Regions from separate parts of the Pseudarthrobacter sp. NPDC080039 genome, predicted to be linked through region 1. Evidence: riboswitches for the same ligand, from Rfam matches in the RefSeq annotation. Region 1 holds a riboswitch; each other region holds the start of a gene.
What was found. A riboswitch is a leader RNA that binds a small molecule or an ion and turns the genes downstream of it on or off. The one in region 1 is predicted to bind S-adenosylmethionine.
Positions count from the first base shown of each region.

Region 2: linked by a shared signal. The riboswitch ahead of AB0313_RS06740 (aminotransferase class V-fold PLP-dependent enzyme) and the one ahead of AB0313_RS11045 (homoserine O-acetyltransferase) in region 1 are both predicted to bind S-adenosylmethionine.
Region 3: linked by a shared signal. The riboswitch ahead of AB0313_RS12305 (cobalamin-independent methionine synthase II family protein) and the one ahead of AB0313_RS11045 (homoserine O-acetyltransferase) in region 1 are both predicted to bind S-adenosylmethionine.

Region 1 covers NZ_JBFBKY010000008.1:1,990-7,218, reverse strand. The annotation lists gene AB0313_RS11055 (zinc-dependent alcohol dehydrogenase family protein) at 1-873, opposite strand, end outside; gene AB0313_RS11050 (MFS transporter) at 882-2,264, opposite strand; gene AB0313_RS11045 (homoserine O-acetyltransferase) at 2,478-3,593, opposite strand; SAM riboswitch class IV at 3,606-3,721, opposite strand; gene AB0313_RS11040 (bifunctional o-acetylhomoserine/o-acetylserine sulfhydrylase) at 3,872-5,206, opposite strand.
Region 2 covers NZ_JBFBKY010000004.1:189,757-194,985, forward strand. The annotation lists gene AB0313_RS06730 (ribosome small subunit-dependent GTPase A) at 1-533, shown strand, start outside; gene hisN (histidinol-phosphatase) at 578-1,390, shown strand; SAM riboswitch class IV at 1,543-1,656, shown strand; gene AB0313_RS06740 (aminotransferase class V-fold PLP-dependent enzyme) at 1,694-3,112, shown strand; gene AB0313_RS06745 (class I SAM-dependent methyltransferase) at 3,206-3,964, shown strand; gene AB0313_RS06750 (metal-dependent transcriptional regulator) at 4,014-4,727, shown strand; gene AB0313_RS06755 (CrcB family protein) at 4,735-5,139, shown strand; gene AB0313_RS06760 (CrcB family protein) at 5,136-5,229, shown strand, end outside.
Region 3 covers NZ_JBFBKY010000009.1:83,987-89,215, reverse strand. The annotation lists gene AB0313_RS12325 (TrmH family RNA methyltransferase) at 1-118, shown strand, start outside; gene fbaA (class II fructose-bisphosphate aldolase) at 237-1,256, shown strand; gene AB0313_RS12315 (DUF3151 domain-containing protein) at 1,257-1,679, shown strand; gene AB0313_RS12310 (uracil-DNA glycosylase) at 1,831-2,463, opposite strand; gene AB0313_RS12305 (cobalamin-independent methionine synthase II family protein) at 2,666-3,874, opposite strand; SAM riboswitch class I at 3,887-3,990, opposite strand; gene AB0313_RS12300 (adenylosuccinate synthase) at 4,380-5,229, shown strand, end outside.

The DNA.
Region 1 (5,229 bases):
CGCGCCGCCCCGGGTTACCCGCTCCAGGCACGAGGCGATCACCCCGGCCGAGCCCACCGCTTCAATGGCAACATCCACTCCATCGCCGGCCGCTTCCGCGATCAACCGGTCCGCATCCCCAGGCGTACCCACAGCCGTGGCACCGGCGTCCAGGGCAAGCTGGTGTTTGCCCTTGTTGGGGTCGATGGCGATCACGCCCGTGGCACCGGCAAGGCGCGCGGCCATGACAGCGGACAGGCCCACGGCCCCGAGGCCGAAGACTGCCACGGACTGCCCGGGAGTGACTCCGGCAGTGTTGAATACGGATCCCATTCCGGTGAGCACGGCGCAACCGAACATCGCGGCGACAGTGTCCGGGACGTCGTCGTCTATTACCACCACTGATTCCCGCGCAACCACTGCGTAATCGGCGAAGGCCGAGACACCGAGGTGGTGGTTGATGCGCTCCCCCGACGGCGTCCGCAGCAGGGCGGGACCGTGCAGCAGGTCGCCCGAGCCATTGACCTCCGCTGCCCGGTGGCACAGCGCGGGGCGGCCGGACCGGCATGCCCGGCACTGGCCGCAGCTCGGCACGAAGACCAGTACCACGTGGTCACCCACGGACACGTCGGAGACGCCGTCCCCTACCTCCACAACGCGGCCCACGGCCTCGTGGCCCAGCGCCATGGGCAGCGGCCGGATCCTGGAGCCGTCCACTACTGAGAGGTCCGAGTGGCACAGGCTCGAGTAGGTAATGGCGACGCCCAGTTCACCGGCCCGGGGCCTGGGCTGTTCCAGTTCCTGGACCTGCAACGGGCGGGACTCGGCATAACGCTGCGTTCCCGGGGCCCCGGCAGCGGGAGGGACGGTTGAGTAGAGGACGGCGGCTTTCATCGGTTCCCTTATTTCTTGGCGGCGGCCAGCAGGTCGGCTGTGCCCTTGGCGTCGGCGGCATCCACGTCGTGCAGCGAGATGCCGCGGGTTTCCTTCAGGAAGAAGACGGAGACGGCGGTGATGGCGCAGGCAATGAGCAGGTAGACGGCCACGGGGACGGATGACTTGTAGGTGCCCAGGAGCGAGGCGGCGATGATCGGAGCGAGCGAACCGGCCACGATCGAGGTCACCTGGTAGCCCAGGGAGACCCCCGAGTACCGCATCCGGGTGGGGAACATTTCCGCCATGATGGCAGGCTGGCCGGCGTACATGAAGGCGTGGAACACCAAACCGATCATGATGGAGGCCAGGATGATGAAGTCGTTCTTCGTGTCCATCATGGGGAAGGCGAAGAAGCCCCAGGTGGCGCCCATGACGGCTCCGGCCATGTAAACGGGTTTGCGGCCGAAGCGGTCCGACAGCTTGCCGACCATGGGCACGACGGCGAAGTGCACGGCGTGGGCAACGAGCAGCAGGAGGAGAATGCGCGTGGTGTCGGCCTGGACCACGGTCTTCAGGTAGGTGATGGAGAAGGTCACCACGAGGTAGTACAGGATGTTCTCCGCGAAGCGCAGGCCCATGGCGGTGAAGACGCCGCGGGGGTAGCGGCGGAAAACCTCGGCCACACCGTAGCCTTTGTGGCCGGCATCCACCTCTTTGCGGGCCTCCAGGAAGATGGGGGCGTCGTTGACCTTGGTGCGGATGTAGTAGCCGATCAGGACAATCACTGCGGACAGCCAGAACGCCACGCGCCAGCCCCAGCCGAGGAATGCTTCCTGCGTCAGCGTGGAGGACAGCACGAACAGCACGGCCGTGGCCAGCAGGTTTCCCAGCGGCACGGCGGACTGCGGCCAGCTGGCCCAGAAGCCCCGTGACTTGCTGGGGCTGTGCTCCGCGACGAGGAGGACGGCGCCGCCCCATTCACCGCCGACGGCAAAGCCCTGGGCAAACCGGAGGACCACCAGCAGCGTGGGGGCCCAGTAGCCGATCTGCTGGAACGTGGGCAGGCAGCCCATGAGGAAGGTGGAGACGCCCACCAGGATGATGCTCAGCTGCAGCAGCTGCTTCCGTCCAAACTTGTCGCCAAAGTGGCCAAAGACGATGCCACCGATCGGACGGGCCACGAACCCGACGGCATAGGTGAGGAAGGCAGCGATGATGCCGTCCAGGTCGGTGCCGGCATTGGGGAAGAAAGCCTTCCCGAACACCAGCGTGGCCGCTGATGCGTAGAGGAAGAACTCGTACCACTCCACGACGGTTCCGGCCATGGAGGCCGCGACCACCTTCTTAAGGCCTGAGGCCTTGACCTCGGTTTCCTCGGTGCGCCTTGCGGCGGGGCTTTCCGTACTCATGCGAACTCCTTCGGCGTCGTCGTCGACACCACGGGGACAGTCAATGGCCGCGGGCGTGGTGCACACATGTGATGCACGCCACGAAGGCCGGTCCCGATGAGTATGGTCTGCCTGCCGGCCAAGCTCAACGCCCATTAGTGCAGAATGCATCTGCAGGAATGCACAAGCAGCCGCCTTGCACGGCGGGACGCCGGGCGGGCCGGACTAGCGGGGCTAGACCAGGAAGCTGCTCCTCAGCTGGCCGCCCAGCTGTCCAATCTCGGTCAGGAACCCGTCATGCCCGATCGGAGCCTGGATGATATGGACGTCCACGTCGCCGGGCAGCGCCTGCGCCAGCTCGCGGGACTGCGACGGAAAGTAGAGCCGGTCGGAGTCGACGGCGGCCACGAAGAACCGCGCGGTGGACGTGGCCAGGGTCTCGGGCAGGGTTCCCCGGCCCCGGCAGATGTCGTGGCTCATGAGTGCCTCAGTCAGGGCGATGTAGCTGTTCGCGTCAAATCGCTTCACCAGCTTGTTGCCCTGGTGGTCCAGGTAGCTTTCAACCTGGTACCGGCCGCGGGCCGCCAGCACCTCCCCCCGGAAGGGAGACTCAGGCGCCTGGGGGGCCCGGCCGAAGCGGCCTTCAAGTTCGGTTGCGGACCGGTAGGTGATGTGGGCGATCCGGCGGGCCAGCGCCAGCCCTTCCTCCGGTGACGGTCCGCCATAATAGTCGCCGCCGTTGAAGTGCGGGTCCTGCCTGATGGCCAGGGTCTGGGCCTGGGCAAAAGCAATCTGTTCCGCCGTGCTCGCGGCTCCTACGGCGATGACGGCGCACCGCTGCACCCGCTCCGGATACGTCACGGCCCACTCCAGGGCGCGGGCGCCGCCCATGGATCCGCCCAGGACGGCAAACCAGCTGCTGATGCCCAGCTGGTCCGCCAGCCGGGCCTCCGCTACGGTGCTGTCGCGGAGCGTGACCAGGGGGAACCTGGAGCCCCAGGACTTCCCGTCGGGCGCGGGCGACGACGGGCCGGTGGATCCGTAGCAGCCACCCACGATGTTGATGGAGACCACGAAGAACCGGTCAGTGTCCACCGGGGCGCCGGGGCCAGCCAGCTGTTCCCACCAGCCCTCTTCGTCGGTGTCGCCGCGGGTCACGTGCGTGCTGCCCGTCAGGGCATGCTCGATCAGGATGGCGTTGCTGCCGTCCTGGTTCAGGGTGCCCCAGGTTTCGTAGGCCAGCGTGACGTCCGGCAGGTACCCTCCGGCCTCAAGTTCGAGGCCGCCGATGGAGGCGTAACGGACGATTCCATGTTCGGGGGCTGTGGTTCGGGTGACGGTAACCGTCATGGCAAGACCTCTTCTACGCGCTTGCCCGCCGTCAATTGGCCGGCAGGCCAGGTCCTCACCCGGGGCACCCCACCGCGGAAGGAGGGTTGCCGGCCAGCAAGCCGGGGCTGTCACTGGCACTCATGACCTGGTTCGAGTGTACGAAACACCCCCCGCTCCAGGCCAAGAGTGTGACTGGTTGTGACTTCCCGGCTTGCTGCGCTCCCTGCCCATTCCGCCGGACTGGCCGCCCGGCGTCGTACGTGTGTTCCTAAGCGCCCGTTGCCTGGCGCTTGCTGCTAGGCGCCCTTGGCGGCGCGGAAGCCGGCTTCCAGGTCAGCCAGGATGTCGTCGATGTGTTCGAGGCCGACGGAGAGCCGCACCAGCCCCGGAGTGACGCCGGCAACCACCTGCTGCTCCGGAGTGAGCTGGCTGTGGGTGGTCGACGCCGGGTGGATGACCAGGGAGCGCACGTCACCGATGTTGGCCACGTGGGAGTGCAGTTCCAGCGCGTCGACGAAGCGCTTGCCCGCCTCCGCGCCGCCGGCCAGGTTGAAGGAGACGACGGCGCCCGTCCCCTTGGGCCCGTACTTGCGGCCACGCTCATACCAAGGGCTGGACGGCAGCCCGGCGTAGGCGACCGATTCGACGTCGTCCCTTGCCTCCAGCCAGCGTGCCACCTCCGTGGCGTTGGCAACGTGGCGCTCCACCCGCAGGCTCAGCGTCTCCAAGCCCTGGGAAATCAGGAAGGCGTTGAAGGGCGAGACCGCCGACCCGAGGTCGCGGAGCAGCTGCACGCGGGCCTTGAGGATGTAGGAGAGGTTCGCTCCCAGCGCGCCGCCCTCGCCAAGGTCACGCGCGTAGACCAGGCCGTTGTACGTGGGGTCAGGAGTGTTAAAGCCGGCGAAGCGCTCCGGATCCTTGCTGAAATCGAACTTGCCGGAGTCGACGATGACGCCCGCAATGGCCGAACCATGGCCGCCCAGGTACTTGGTGGCCGAATGGATCACGATGTCGGCGCCCCACTCCAGAGGTCGGATCAGGTAGGGAGTGGACAGGGTGTTGTCCACGATCAGGGGAACGCCGGCCTCGTGGGCCACCTCGGAGATGCCTTCGAGGTCCAGGACATCCTGGCGCGGATTGGAGACCACCTCACCGAAGAAGAGCTTGGTGTTGGGCCGGACGGCGGCGCGCCACTGGTCCAGGTTGTCCGGATCCTCCACAAAGGTGACCGAAATACCGAACTTCTTCAGTGTGTGGGCGAACAGGTTGTAGGTTCCGCCGTAAAGGCTGGGGCTGGCCACGATGTGGTCGCCGGCCTCGGCGATGTTCAGCACCGCGAAAGTCTCTGCGGCCTGCCCGGAACTCAGCAGCAGCGCCGCGAGGCCTCCTTCGAGGCTGGCGATCCGCTGCTCCACGGCGTCCTGCGTGGGATTGCCGATCCGTGTGTAGATGGGCGCCAGCTCGGCCAGCGCGAAGCGGTTGGCTGCGCTCTCGGCGGTCGGGAACACGAAGGACGTGGTCTGGTAAATGGGCAGCGCACGCGCTCCCGTGGCGCTGTCCGCTTCCTGGCCGGCATGGATCTGGCGGGTTTCGAAGGACCATCCGTTGGACATCTCAGTCTCCTGTGACATGGGCCCGGAATGCTGGGAGCAGT
Region 2 (5,229 bases), on a different contig from region 1:
CGGGAATAGACGCGCGGTCCGACGACGGCCTCTCCGCCCGGCTGGACATAACTGCGGTGGCAGACCTCCGGGCGCACCTCGACGGCAAAGTCACCGTGATGCTGGGGCACTCCGGGGTGGGCAAGTCCACCATGGTGAACGCGCTCACCGGTGCCGAGCGTGCCACCGGCGGGGTGAATGCCGTGACCGGCCGCGGCAGGCACACGTCCTCCTCCGCCCTGGCTCTGCGCCTGTCCGACGCGCCTCCGGGCAGCTGGATCATCGACACCCCGGGCATCCGCTCCTTCGGCCTGGCGCACGTGGACCCTGACCGCATCCTGCGCTCCTTCCCGGACCTCTCCCCCGGGATCGAGAGCTGCGAGCGCGGCTGCAAACACACGGCAAGCGCCGTTGACTGCGGGCTCGATGGCTGGGTGGCGGATGGACACGCCGGGCCCACCGGTCCCGCCAGGCTGGCGTCCCTGCGGCGCCTTCTGGGGACGGACCCACGGATGGAAGCGCAGGACGCCAAGGAGCTCGGCAGCGTCAACTGACGCGTTCTCCCGGCAGAAGCGTCGGCAGACGGTAGTTTGGAACCATGATCCAACCCGCTTCGAGCTACAACGATGACCTGCGCCTGGCCCACGTCCTGGCCGACTCCGTGGATGACCAGACCATGAGCCGTTTCAAGGCCCTGGACCTCCGCGTTGAGACCAAGCCGGACCTGACGCCGGTCACCGATGCGGACAAGGCCGCCGAGGAAGCCATCCGCGGCCAGCTCTCGCGTTCCCGCCCCCGCGACGCCGTCCTGGGCGAGGAGTTCGGCAGCACCGGGCACGGTTCGCGGCGCTGGATCATCGATCCCATCGACGGAACCAAGAACTTCGTCCGCGGCGTGCCGGTCTGGGCCACCCTGATCGCACTCGTGGACGAAGGCGAGCCCGTTGTGGGCGTGGTCAGCGCCCCGGCCCTGGGCAAACGCTGGTGGGCGGCCAAAGGCATGGGTGCGTACATGGGCAGGTCCCTGGCTGCCGCCACCAGGCTCCGCGTTTCCAACGTGTCCAAGCTCTCCGACGCGTCCCTTTCCTACTCCAGCCTCAGCGGCTGGAAGGAACGCGGCAACCTGGACGAGTTCCTGGGCCTCACCGAGGACGTGTGGCGGACCCGTGCCTACGGCGACTTCTGGTCGTACTGCATGGTGGCAGAAGGCTCCGTGGACATCGCCTGTGAACCGGAACTGAACCTGTATGACATGGCGGCCCTGGTGCCCATTGTGGTGGAGGCCGGCGGCCGGTTCACGTCCCTCGAGGGCGAAGACGGCCCGTTCGGCGGTAACGCGTTGGCCACCAACTCGATCCTGCACTCGGAAGTGCTGCACCGCCTGAACCCATACCTGGACGACCTGCTCTAACAGCCGCGGTTTTACCGCTACAGCGAATATTGCGACGCCGGGTGCCCCTAAAAGGGGGCGCCCGGCGTCGTTTATTCGCCCACGCGTAACAAACGCCTTAACAATCGCCCTGGCTTCAATCCTGGGCGCCCCATGTCCTACGCTTTTATGCAGGTCACGAGTGCCAGCGCAAAACCCCGGTTTGCTGGCCGGCAACCCTCCATTCGCGGTGGGGTGCCCCGGGTGACGACCAGGCCGGTCCGGAGCGGATGCGGCAAGCGCGGATTCCTGTATGCCGGAGTCCTGTAGTCAAGTGAGGTCTCTGTGACAACTGCCACCGTCTCCCCCCAGCCCGCTATCGCCCAGGCTGCCGCTGCCGATCAACGCCGCGCCGCTGCCGGCCGGCCCCTCGCCGCCGTCACCGGAGCGGAAATCCAGGCACCACTGATTTCCGGCGGCCACGTACGCTACGCCAACCTCGATTACGGCGCGTCAGCCCCCGCGTTGTCTGTGGTCTCGGCTTACCTGAACGAGATCCTGCCTTACTACGCCAGCGTCCACCGCGGGGCCGGGTATGCGTCCCAGATCAGCACGTCAGTGTACGAGAACGCCCGCAGCATTGTCCGCGACTTCGTGGGCGGCCGCCCTGACGATTCCGTGATCTTCACCCGCAACACCACCGATTCGCTGAATCTGCTGGCTGGCTGCCTGCCCGCAACTGGAGGACGTCCGGACGGGGACGTCCTGTACCTGGACATCGAACACCACGCCAACCTCCTGCCGTGGCAGGCCGTCCCGCACCGCAGCATCGTCGCCGCGGACACCATCACCGGCACGCTGGAGTCTGTCCGTGCCGAACTGGCGCAGGGCGGGGTCAGCCTGCTGGCAGTGACCGGCGCATCCAACGTCACCGGCGAGATCCTTCCCATCCGCGCCCTGGCCGCGCTGGCCCACCAGCACGGCGCCCGGATCGTGGTGGACGCTGCCCAGCTGGCGCCGCACCGGCGGGTGGATATCAGCGCCGACGACGTGGACTACCTCGCGTTCTCCGGCCACAAGCTGTACGCGCCGTTCGGGGCCGGCGTCCTGGTGGGGCGGCCGGACTGGCTGGACTCGGGCGTCCCGCACCTCGCCGGCGGCGGCGCAGTCAAGGAAGCAAGGCTCGACGGCGTCAGCTGGGCCACCGGACCGGCCCGCCATGAGGGGGGCTCGCCGAACGTCCTCGGGGCCGCCACCCTGGCCCGCGCCACCCAGGTGATCGCCGGGCTGGACCAGGACCGCTGGCATGCCCACGAATCCGCCATCCGCTCGTTCCTGGTTGAGGGCCTGCAGCGCATTGACGGCGTAACGGTCCACCAGATCTTCAAGGACACCAACCCGGAAACGGACACCATCGGCGTGGTCAACTTCTCCGTCGAAGGCTACGACGCGGGCCTGGTGGCCGCCTATCTCTCGGCGGAGCACGGGGTGGGCCTGCGCGACGGGCGCTTCTGCGCCCACCCCCTCCTGAAGCGGCTGGGGCTGCCGTCCGGCTCCCTCCGGGCGAGCTTCGGCGTCGGCTCGCGGCTGGAAGACGCCGAACGCCTCCTCGCGGGAATCCAGGCGCTGCGCGCCGACGGCCTGGGCTGGGACTACGTGGTTGACGCGGGCCGCTGGGTGCCCGCAAACGACACCCGCACCTACCCGCACTGGGCCCCCAACACCCCCGGGACGGCCGGCGCCGCGCCCTGCATCGACGACTAGGGCGGGCTGCCTCCTTCCGCCACGCCGGCGATGCCTTCCGTGCGGTAGATTCGAAAGACATCCACAATCGGCAGCGTCAGAAGGAGGCCACGCGTGGTTCGGGGTGGCCCCAGGCTCGATCACGGGCGGCGCCGGGAGCTCGGGCAAAGCTTCCAGGACGGCGGCAGGCATTACCAGCGGGTGCGGCCCGGCTACCCGGAGGAATCAGCCCGCTGGCTGGTCCCCGCCGGAGCCCACGATGCCCTTGATGTCGGCGCTGGAACCGGAAAGTTCACCGCGTTGCTGCTGGAGATGGGACTGGACGTCACCGCCGTCGACCCGTCGGAAGACATGCTCGCCCAATTGAAGGCCCACTGCCGGGCCGCCACCGCCGTGACCGGCACTGCGGAGGCGACTGGCCTGCCGGACGCAAGCTTCGACGTCGTCACCGTTGCCCAGGCCTGGCACTGGTGTGATGCCCTGGCGGCAAGCACGGAGCTCGCCCGCGTCCTGCGCCCGCACGGAACCCTCGGCCTCGTGTGGAACCAGTTGGATACCTCCGTGCCGTGGGTGCACCGGCTCTCCAGGATCATGCACGCCGGCGACATCTACCGGCCGGGCCACAAACCCGTCGTCGGGCCCGAATTCCGGGGCATCGAAGGGCATGTAACACACTGGCAGGACACGGTAACCACGGCAGACCTGATGGAACTCACCAAATCGCGCAGCTACTACCTCCGCGCCGGCGAGGCCACGCGCGCCAAAGTTCTGTCCAACCTGGACTGGTACCTCCATGAACACCTCGCCTACGCCCCGGGCCAGGAGCTTGACCTTCCATACCTCACGCTGGCGTGGCGCGCCGTCAAGGCGTAACCGGCACACCACACAGTGCCGTCCCGGCCAAACCGGTAGGCTTGAGCCTGTGAAGACCAGCGCGCCCTCCTCCTCCATCGAGGACTACGTCAAGGTCATCTATTCATTCACGGAATGGCAGGACAAGCCCATCACGTCCTCCCAGCTGGCACAGCGGCTGGGTGTGGCGAATTCCTCCGTGTCGGAGATGGTCCGCAAGCTCAAGGACCAGGGCCTGGTTGACCACAAGCCCTACAGCGCCGTCACGCTGACCGAGCCCGGCCTCCGCCTGGCACTGTCCATGGTCCGGCGCCACCGGCTGATTGAGACCTACCTGGTCCAGCGGCTCGGTTACAGCTGGGACGAGGTCCATGATGAGGCTGAACAGCTGGAGCATGCTGTATCGGACACCTTTATCGAACGCGTCGCCGCCAAGCTCGGAAACCCCAAGCGGGACCCGCACGGTGACCCCATTCCCACTGCCGACGGCCAGGTGCTGATGCCGCGGGCCCACCTCCTCGCTGATCTGGACGAGGGCCACAGCGGGCGGATCACGCGGATCAGCGATGACAATCCCGAACTGCTCCGGTACCTCGCCGCCCAGGACATAGACCTCGACGCCGACGTCGAAGTGGTGGGACGGCGGCCCTTCGGGGGCGCCCTGGTGGTGCGGATCGGCGGCGCCGGCGCGTCCCGCGACTTCGACCTTGCCGATGAGATCGCCTCCGCGTTGTGGGTGTCGAGCGACACCCCGCATTCCGGCTGCGTCCTGGGCGGCCGCTGACGTGGCGATGCCAACGGGCAGTGCGTGGCTGGCCGTCGCGGCCGGAGGGCTGATCGGCAGCGAACTGCGGTACGGGCTGGGGCTGGCGTTCCCTGATACTCCGGGGTCGGTTCCCTGGGCCACGCTGGCCATCAACATCAGCGGCAGTTTCGTCCTGGCGGCACTCACTACGATATGGATCGCCCGCCCGCATACAGCTTTTTGGCTCCGCGCCGCGCTGGGGCCGGGCCTGCTGGGCTCCTTCACCACGTTTTCCGCGGTCATCTTTGCCTCCGGCCAGTTGGCCCGCGCTCAGGCACACCCGGTGTGGATCACCTACCTGGGGTTGTCTCTGGTCCTGGGCCTTGCGGCGGCCGGGGCCGGGTGGCGGACCGGCAGGTTCGTTTCACGCAACCAGGACGGGCGGCGATGACCGCGGCCGTCCTGGTGGGAATTTTCGGCGTCGGGGGCGCGCTGCTGCGGTTCGCCGTCGACAGCTGGTTTGCCCACCACAGCAGCATCC
Region 3 (5,229 bases), on a different contig from region 1:
CGTCGCCACCCTGTCCATCGAACAGTTTGGCTCCACCCGCTCCATCAACGCAGCCTCCGCTGCAGCCATCGCCATGCATGCCTGGATCCGCCGGCACGTCTTCAACCAGCACGTGTAAGCCCCCGGGGCGTAATCCAGAACACTCCAAGCCCCGGAATGGCTAGGATGGTGCCAAGCCGTAAGCGGTCTACTTGAGGGTTATCCACCCACAGACGAAACTCAGCAGAGGAGCCAGCATGCCCATTGCAACCCCAGAGATCTACGCCGAGATGATCGACCGCGCGAAGGCCGGCGGATTCGCCTTCCCCGCGGTCAACGTCACGTCCTCGCAGACGCTGAACGCGGCACTGCGTGGCTTCGCGGAGGCGGAGTCCGACGGCATCGTGCAGGTCTCCACCGGCGGCGCCGCCTACTGGTCCGGCGCGTCCACCAAGGACATGGTTGCCGGTTCCCTGGGCTTCGCGGCGTTCGCCCGCGAAGTGGCCAAGAACTACGGGGTGAACATTGCCCTGCACACCGACCACTGCCCCAAGGACAAGCTGGACGGCTTCGTCCTGCCCCTGCTCGAAGCTTCCGAAGCCGAGGTCAAGGCCGGCCGCAACCCGCTGTTCAACTCCCACATGTGGGACGGCTCGGCAGAGACCCTGCAGGAGAACCTGCGGATCGCCCGGGACCTGCTGCAGCGCACCGCCGCCGCAAAGATGATCCTCGAGGTGGAGATCGGCACCGTCGGCGGTGAGGAAGACGGCGTTGAGAACGCCATCAACGACAAGCTGTACACCACGGTGGAAGACGCCCTGGCCACCATCGACGCCCTCGGCTCCGGCGAGAACGGCCGCTACATCACCGCCCTGACCTTCGGCAACGTGCACGGCGTCTACAAGCCCGGCGGCGTCAAGCTGCGCCCGGAGATCCTCAAGGACATCCAGGCGCAGGTGGGCGCGAAGATCGGCAAGGAGAACCCGTTCGACCTGGTCTTCCACGGCGGCTCCGGCTCCTCCGACCAGGAGATCGCCGACGCCGTCTCCTACGGCGTGATCAAGATGAACATCGACACCGACACCCAGTACGCCTACACGCGTCCCGTGGCAGACCACATGTTCAAGAACTACGACGGCGTCCTGAAGGTGGACGGCGAAGTGGGCAACAAGAAGACCTACGACCCCCGCGTCTGGGGCGCCTCCGCTGAGGCCGGCCTGGCAGCCCGAGTGGTGGAAGCCACCAAGCAGCTCGGTTCGGCCGGAAAGACCTTCTAAATGTCGGATGAGTTCCGCCGGAACCTGATGGGTCCGGAGCCCACGCTCCTGCCTGCCGAAACCGAGGTGTACGGGCAACTGGAGGCCGGGCACGAGGCCCTGGACCTGGTGGAAAAGCACCCCACGTCCTCGCTTCTCTGGGCCGTCCTGGCCGAGGAAGCGTGGGCCGAGGGCCGCACCATTGACTCCTACGCCTATGCCCGTGTGGGCTACCACCGCGGCCTGGACGCGCTGCGCCGCAACGGCTGGCGCGGCGTGGGTCCCATCCCCTGGGAGCACGAGCCCAACCGCGGTTTCCTGCGGGGCCTCTACTCCCTGGGCAGGGCTTCGGCGGCCATCGGTGAAGCGGATGAGCCGGAGCGGATCGAGAAGTTCCTTAACGATTCCGACCCCAAAGCCAAGGCGGCCATCGAGGGCTCCTAGGTCCCCACCGGCTCCCAGGCTTCGCTCCGCCCAGGCAGGGAAACCTCGGCGGCGGAGGGCCCCTCCATATATCGACGGCGGCCGGTCAACTTTCGGATGAAAGGTGACCGGCCGCCGTCGTCTTTGGTGGTTGAGCCTGTCGAAACCCTGGCTAGCCCTTGTTGGCGATGCCCGTGCGCGCCATGGCGTCTGCGTAGGCCGTCCGCATGTCCTCGAGGTACTCCTCCTGGCGCGCCGGGGAGCCGGCGAATGCGCGGCCACTCAGTGAGCGGACCTTGTAGGTCTTCAGGCCGCGGCGCCACAGCAGTGGCACTTCGGTCTTCAGGAGAAGGTTGGCCAGCCGGTTGGCTTCCGTGCCGTGTGCCACGATTACCGAGGCCCGGGGGACCAGCGCCAGGAACTTCAGCAGGGGCTTCAGGCCCGCCTGGACCTGGTCCGGGGTGAACTTGCCGTTGGCTTCGCCCGGGACGTGCCAGGGGTGGACGTTCCATGGCATCACGAACTCGGGGCGCAGGCCCAGCTTCCACTGGATGCCGAGCATGCGGGTAGCGGCATCCTGGTCGCCGGGAGTGATGAACCCGGACGGATCCGCCTCGCCGATGTTGGAGAACAGGCTGATGATGCGGCATTCCTCCACGTCATGCATGGGGTCCACATAGGGAACTGTGGTTCCGGGCTTGGCCTCCTGCAGGGAGTCGCACAGTTCGTTGACGGCGGCGACGCTGGGTTCGTAGCGGCGGCTCATGAGCTGTTCGTGGAATGTTTCGGGGGCCAGGGCTGTCATGAAGGGCTGGTTCTCCTGCGGGGATTGGCATTGCTGCCGACACCGAAACGGGCACGCGGGCGCGCGTCATGTCGGTGGCGGTTGATTGGGGTGGGCCGGAGCTCGCCGGCCTTCCCCAGTTTAGCAAGCCCCCGGAAGCGAAACGCCGGCTGCCCTTCCCGGTGATGGAAGGAACAGCCGGCGCTCCGGAATATACTGCCGGCTACCAGAGGCGCTGGGTGGCGCGGCGGGCGCCCTCTCCCAGTGCCTCCAGCTTGGCGAATGCGATCTGCGGGTGGACACGGCCGCCCAGTCCGCAGTCGGTAGAGGCGATCACGTTTTCCCGGCCCACCACGTCGGCAAAGCGGACGATGCGGTCTGCCACCAGGTCCGGGTGCTCCACCACGTTGGTGGCGTGTGAAACGACGCCCGGAATGATGACCTTGCCGTCGGGCAGTTTGGTGTCCTCCCATACGCGCCACTCGTGTTCGTGGCGGACGTTGGCGGCTTCGAAGGAGTAAGCGCCGGCGTTGACCTGCAGGACGGAGCCGATGATGTCCGCGAACGGGATGTCCGTGGTGTGCGGGCCGTGCCAGGAGCCCCAGCAGACGTGGAGCCGGATCTGTTCCTGCGGAAGGTCCCGCAGCGCCCAGTTGGTGGCTTCGACCCGCAGCTGGATGAACTTGAGGTAGTCCTCCAGCGAGGGCTCGGGGTTGATCTGGTCCCAGCTCTCGGCCAGGGACGGGTCGTCGAGCTGGACGGTGAGGCCGGCGTCGATGATGGCCTTGTATTCCTCCCGCATGGCATCGGCGCACGCGTAGACCAGTTCCTCGTCCGTTTTGTAGTACTCGTTGGCCACCCGGGCGCACGAGCCGGGGGAGAGGGAGGCGACGAAACCCTCGGTGAGGCCCGCGGCAGCGAGCCCGGTTTTCAGGTTCCTGATGTCCGATGCCACCAGGTCGTGGCCCGTGTAGGTCAGGGGACCGGCAATCTTGGGCTGTGCCACGCTTTTCCGGTGCGTGAGGATACCGGAGGCAGGATCGTTGTACGCCTCGTTGAAGGCCTGCCGGTCGCGCCGGTCGGGGAAGGAGGTCAGGACCACGTTGCCGGGGGACGAGCGGCGCACTTCGGCCTCCGCCCAGCGGTCCACGTTGGTGGGTTCCAGCCCGCCGAGCCGGGCGAAGGAGTAATTCCACCAGGCCCCGTAATCAACGGTGCTGGACATGGTGTGCCCGTATTCGCCGTCATTGGGGATGTCGATGCCCAGGTCTTTCTGGCGCTGCACTACATCCACTACGGAAGCCTCCAGCAGTTCAAGGAACTCCGGGGTGAGCCCGTTGCTTTCCTTGGCTGCGTTGGCCGCGATGAGCTCAGGGGTGCGGGGCAGTGAGCCGGCGTGCGTCACGCGGATGTGGTCGGTGTTCTTGGGCATGCTGGAACTTCCTTTCCATCGGTCCTGGCAGTAGCACCTTCGGCCGGCAGCGATCTGCCGAACCGTGGTTGCTGCGGCGTCATCAAGCCAGGTCTCTCGGCCGCTCCGGATGGTTCCCTCTCACTTAAATCCAGAGGGCAGGGTCCGGGCAAATCGGCTTTGGTTTGTGTCGGGCCAACATCCTGGTGGTGTCCATGCTCAACGCGGACGGCCGTCCTTCCGGGACTCCTCGCCGGCAGATCTCCGGGCCGGCCGGGGAGGCTGGGGACGAATAGCACGCCGCCCCTGTTGCCCCTCGATGCGTGAAGGGCTGCGGCGGGCCAAACGGTGGATAAAGTGCCATATCCGCTAAACTTGGGTGGTAAGAGCCCCGGAACTCTTGCTTCGCTGTGCTGTCCCAACGCGGCGAAGGCCGGATGTTCGGGGCATTCTCATGAACGGCGCTGTGCGGGCCCGCCACTTGGTGGCCGGACGCGGGCAGCCCGAACGAATGGGGGAGGATCCCATGCCAGCAATTGTGATCGTAGGAGCCCAGTGGGGCGACGAAGGAAAAGGCAAGGCCACCGACCTGCTGGGCGGCCGTGTTGACTACGTCGTCAAGCCCAACGGCGGCAACAACGCCGGGCACACCGTCGTCGTGGGCGGTGAAAAGTACGAACTCAAGCTGCTGCCGGCAGGCATCCTCAGCCCCAACGCGGTCCCCATTATCGGCAACGGCTGCGTGGTGAACCTCGAGGCCCTCTTCCAGGAAATCGACGGACTTCAGGCCCGCGGCGCGGACACTTCCCGGCTCCGGGTCTCCGCCAACGCCCACCTGGTGGCCCCGTACCACCAGGTCCTGGACAAAGTCACCGAACGCTTCCTGGGCAAACGCGCCATCGGCACCACCGGCCGCGGCATCGGCCCCGCCTACATGGACAAGGTGGCCCGGCTGGGCATCCGCGTCCAGGATGTCTTTGACGAATCCATCCTCCGCCAGAAGGTGGAAGGCTCACTGCGCCAGAAGAACGAACTCCTGGTCAAGGTCTACAACCGCCGCAGCGTGGTGGTGGATGAGATCGTGGAGTACTTCCTGTCCTTCGCCGAGCGTCTCCGCCCGCTGGTCATCGACAGCACCTTGGTCCTGAACTCCGCCCTGGACGAAGGCAAGGTGGTCCTGATGGAAGGCGGCCAGGCCACGTTCCTGGACGTCGATCACGGCACCTACCCGTTCGTCACCTCTTCCAACCCCACCGCCGGCGGCGCGTCGGTTGGCTCCGGCATCGGGCCCACCCGGATCTCGCGCTCCATCGGCATCATCAAGGCCTACACCACCCGCGTCGGTGCGGGTCCGTTCCCCACCGAACTCTTCGACG